One region of the Enterococcus sp. AZ128 genome, then DNA from elsewhere that is predicted to be linked to it. Evidence: predicted binding sites of a transcription regulator. Region 1 holds the regulator's gene; the other holds the start of a gene.
The links. The regulator LexA, encoded in region 1, represses DNA repair genes until DNA is damaged. The targets are predictions, from matches to a motif close to CNAACANNTGTTNG.

Region 1 (2,482 bases):
CCATTAAGTCGCCGTCTCCACATAATGCATAAGTGTAATGATCCATTACCTTGAAACTATCGCGGTTATACGTCGCTGATAAATGGGCTTCAGCCATTGCCATTCCAACAGAAGTTGAAATACCTTGACCTAAAGGACCTGAAGTTGCTTCAACACCATCTGTATGATGAAATTCTGGATGTCCTGGTGTTTTACTTTCCCATTGACGGAAATTTTTCAAATCATCAATCGTTACTTGATAACCTGCAAGATGCAGTAAACTGTACAGCATTGCTGAACCATGACCAGCTGATAAAATAAAGCGGTCGCGGTTAGGCCAGTTTAATGAAGTAGCCGGATTAACATTCAAATGTTTTGTCCATAATGCATAAGCCATTGGAGCAGCACCCATTGGTAACCCGGGATGACCTGAGTTTGCTTTTTGGATTGCCTCAATACTTAATGTTCTGATTGTGTTTACACCTAGTTGATCGATTTTGTCGAACAAATTACTTCCTCCTTTTTGGTCATAAATACTTTAATTACAGATTCATTGTAACCGATTTATTTTGACTTTTCAATCACTTACCAGCAAAAGATTTACTTTCTATTATGTAAGCCTTTTTTCTTTTGAATCTTTTTCAGTTTTTCTGGTGTGACGTCTTTGCCTTCTGGATCAACGACCTTCATTCCTTCAATATGATGGCGCATGCCGCTGCGAAATGAAGAGATATACTCTTCTCGCAAAACCTTCTGTTCATGTGCTTCTGCATCCGTCAAACCAATCGTTTTCTTTTTTTTAGCTAATTCGTTGATTCGTGCAATTGTTTCATCGTTAATCATCTTTAGCACCTCTTTTCCCATACCAATTATACATAAAAATAAATAAGTTGAAAACACAAACAAATGCGAACGCTTGTTTGATTTGTTCTAATAACTATGCTACACTAAAAAAAAACGAAAGAAGGTGCGGGCATTGGCAAAAAGAACGGAAACGAAACAATTGGAAGTTTTACGTTTCATTCATGAACGCGTTGAACATAAAGGGTATCCACCCACTGTTAGAGAAATTGGAGAAGCTGTGAATCTTTCATCTACTTCTACAGTTCATGGCCATCTATCCAGATTAGAAAAAAAGGGGTGGATTCAGCGCGATCCCACGAAGCCAAGAGCAATAGAATTAACCATCACTGGTTTAGAAAAAATCGGCGCGACTCCGCAAGTCATTCCCATGCTCGGTGTTGTTACGGCCGGTGAACCAATTCTAGCAGTTGAAGAGGCTTCAGACTTCTTCCCTGTTCCGCCAGATCTATCAAGTGAAGATGGTAGTTTGTTCATGTTGACGATTCGTGGCGAAAGTATGATTAATGCAGGAATCTATGATGGGGATCATGTCATTGTGAGGAAGCAGTCTACGGCGACGAACGGTGAGATTGTGATTGCGATGACTGATGAGAACGAAGCGACTTGTAAAAGATTTTATCGCGAATCCGATCATATTCGCTTGCAACCAGAAAATGATGAGTTAGCACCACTTATTTTCGATAATGTTTCCATTCTTGGAAAAGTTGTCGGATTGTATCGTAACCACATTTATTAATCGGAATTTACTTCCGATTATTTTTTTCTTTACAAAACGAACAAACATTCGTATAATAGATATACAAACACACGTTCGCGTATTTATTAGGAGTGATTATTGATGAAAGCAGTAAGAAGATTTGGTTTAATTATCGCTGTGCTGTTACTAGGTTTATTGATTGGCAAGTTAGGTTCTTTAGCTACGATCGTCATTTTTTCTGGTTTGTTCCTTGTTTGGTTTATGTTGTGGGATGAACGCAAATATGCACAACATTATGCTGAGCATCAATTTGATGAAGAAGACATTGAAGAAGAACACTACTATAAAGAACCAGCCGAAGATTTCTATTATGTGACTTATGATCATCATTATCACAAATCAGCTTAATCTCAACTCTCAGCTGCTAGACTTTTTCTAGCAGCTTTTTTTATCACTATTTCTTAAGCGAATAATAGGATGGTGATTGATATAGCTATTTTGAAATTACTTAGAAAATGGCAACCTCCCACTCTACCATAAAAAAAAAGAAGCTGGAGAATTTTCTCCTGCTTCTTTTTAATAATCCATTAAAGTTAAAATATCATACCCTTGGATTTTATCACGTCCATGTAACTCTTCCAGTTCAATCAAAAAGGCACACCCAACCACAATACCACCAAGTTTTTCGACTAATTCTATTGTCGCTTTAATTGTTCCGCCAGTGGCCAATAAATCATCGGTAATCAACACTCGTTGTCCTGGTTGAATAGCATCACTATGAATTGTCAATGTATCAGTACCATACTCTTTTTCATATTCAACTTCGATTACTTCACGAGGTAATTTACCTGGTTTGCGGACTGGCGCAAAACCTAAACCTAATTCAAAAGCAACTGGGCACCCTACGATAAATCCACGTGCTTCAGGTCCGACTACCATGTC
Region 2 (2,482 bases), on a different contig from region 1:
CGGATTGTCTCAGTTAATCAGAAAAGTGTATTTCTAATGAGTCAAGCAGTGGCTCGTAAGATGGTTACGCAGCATTCTGGAGTAATTATAAATATGTCTACTGAAAGTGCTTTAGAGGGATCAATCGGACAAGGTTTTTATGTAGGAACAAAGGGAGCTATTAATAGTATGACTTGTACTTGGGCAAAAGAGTTAGGTAAATATAACATCCGAGTTTTAGGTGTAGCGCCAGGTATTATGGAAGAGACTGAACTGCGTTCTGAAAGGTATGAAGAAACATTAGCTTTTATTAGAAGAATATCGCTAAGTGAATTGAGAGAAGGCTATGTAAAAGCTTCAAGTATTCCACTCGGCAGAGTTGGAAGGTTATCGGAGATTGCAGAAGTAGTTGCCTTCTATTTGTCAGAACATGCTAGCTATTTAAGTGGTATTATCACAAATATTGCTGGTGGGAAATCTAGAGGGTAAAGGGGATAAAAAATGGAGTATTTGTTGGATACCGTCTGTTTAGATAGTATTGAAAAGTATATGGATGTAGTACCTATTAAGGGAATAACATCTACACCGAGTATCATTAAAAGAGAAGGAAAAATTGATTTTTTCCCCCATATGAAAAAGACACTTGAAATAATTGGGAATGAGCGTACCTTACACATGCAAGTCGTCGCAAAAGAACTTGAAGGAATGGTAGATGACGCAAGAAAAATTTGGAACCAGATCGGCGAAGAAGTTTTCGTAAAAATTCCGGCGTCAAAAGCTGGCCTGAATGCACTAAATATTTTAAAAAAAGAAAATGCCAATTGTAGAATTACAACTTCAGCTGTTTATACAAAACTACAGGCCTTTCTGGCACTAGAATCAGGAGCAGATTATGTAGCAGTCTACACTAATCGATCTGAAAATATCGGAATTAATCCATTTGATATCATTGGCTCAGCCAAAGAATATGCCAAAACAAATACACTGAATGGAAAGATCATGGCGTCTAGTATTAAGAATACAATGCAAATTACAGAAGCAATAGATTCTGGAGCTGATGCCGTAACGTTTTCTCCCGAAATATTAGAGGTGTTCTTTGATTTAGCAGTGACTAAACAAGCAATAGACCGTTTCTCAAATGATTGGGAACACTTTTATCAAACGAAAAATATTTGATACATCTTATGAAGCTCACTCATTTTAAAGATGAGTGAGCTTTTCAACGTAAATCACTTTGTAAATAGGGATCAAAAATGCTAAAATAAGAACGGATGTTCGTTTTTGTTCTTAGGAGGTATTAAGATGAGACAAAGTTCAATTTTTGAAAAATCGAGAGAAGAGAGTGAGCCGTTGGCAACGCGCGTTCGACCTGAGAATCTAGAGGAGTTTGTTGGACAAACGCATTTGTTGGGTAATGGGAAGTTATTAAGAGAAATCATTGAAAATGATCATGTTTCATCAATGATCTTTTGGGGTCCTCCCGGTGTTGGTAAGACAACATTGGCACGGATTATTGCAAATCAGACAAAATCTGAATTTATCAATTTTAGCGCGGTGACGAGCGGAATCAAGGAAATAAAAACAGTCATGAAAGACGCTGAGCACAATCGTACATATGGTACTAAAACAATTGTTTTTGTAGATGAAATCCATCGCTTCAATAAAGCGCAGCAGGATGCTTTTTTGCCCTATGTTGAAAACGGGAGTATTATTCTGATAGGAGCTACGACAGAGAATCCATCATTTGAAATAAATTCGGCTTTACTATCCAGAAGTAAAGTTTTTGTATTGAATCAATTGGAAAGCTCAGATATTTTACGGCTGCTGAAGCAAGCGATTGAAAGTCCAAGAGGTTTTCCTAAACTAAAAATTAAAATGGACGATGAAGTGCTAAATTCGATTGCAAAATATGCGAATGGTGATGCTAGAGTGGCTTTGAATACATTAGAAATGGCTATTCTAAATGGAGAGAAGGAAGCTGCCATGGTAACTCTCAAAGAGGATAAGCTGTTGGACTTGATCGAACGAAAATCTTTTCTCTATGATAAAAAAGGGGAAGAACACTACAATACGATTTCGGCCTTGCATAAATCCATGCGAAATAGTGATGTAGATGCTGCAATCTATTGGCTGGCCAGGATGATAGAATCTGGTGAAGATCCATTGTTCATTGCGAGGCGTTTGGTTCGTTTTGCGAGTGAAGATATTGGATTGGCAGACAACCGCGCTTTGGAATTAACCAATACAGTATTTCAATCCTGTCAATTCATAGGATTGCCGGAGTGTAATGTTCATTTAACTCAAGCCGTGATCTATTTATCTCTAGCCCCTAAGTCAAATGCTGTCGACGCGGCTTATCAACTGGCGAAGAAGGACGTTTATGAAACAATGAATGAACCAGTTCCTTTGGTTATTCGCAATGCACCAACAAAATTGATGAAGGATTTGCATTATGGAGAAGATTATCAGTACGCTCATTATACAGATGATAAATTGACTTCGA

Region 2: IGI38_RS13250 (replication-associated recombination protein A) is a predicted target of LexA. The motif match lies at 1,244-1,257, and genes of this name have one in related genera.

The regions. Positions count from the first base shown of each region.
Region 1 covers NZ_JBIORZ010000001.1:1,229,136-1,231,617, forward strand. Annotated here, with positions in the region: gene tkt (transketolase) at 1-487, opposite strand, end outside; gene IGI38_RS05980 (DUF896 family protein) at 580-822, opposite strand; gene lexA (transcriptional repressor LexA) at 956-1,579, shown strand; gene IGI38_RS05990 (hypothetical protein) at 1,682-1,948, shown strand; gene IGI38_RS05995 (adenine phosphoribosyltransferase) at 2,117-2,482, opposite strand, start outside.
Region 2 covers NZ_JBIORZ010000002.1:291,623-294,104, reverse strand. Annotated here, with positions in the region: gene IGI38_RS13260 (SDR family oxidoreductase) at 1-468, shown strand, start outside; gene IGI38_RS13255 (fructose-6-phosphate aldolase) at 481-1,155, shown strand; gene IGI38_RS13250 (replication-associated recombination protein A) at 1,282-2,482, shown strand, end outside.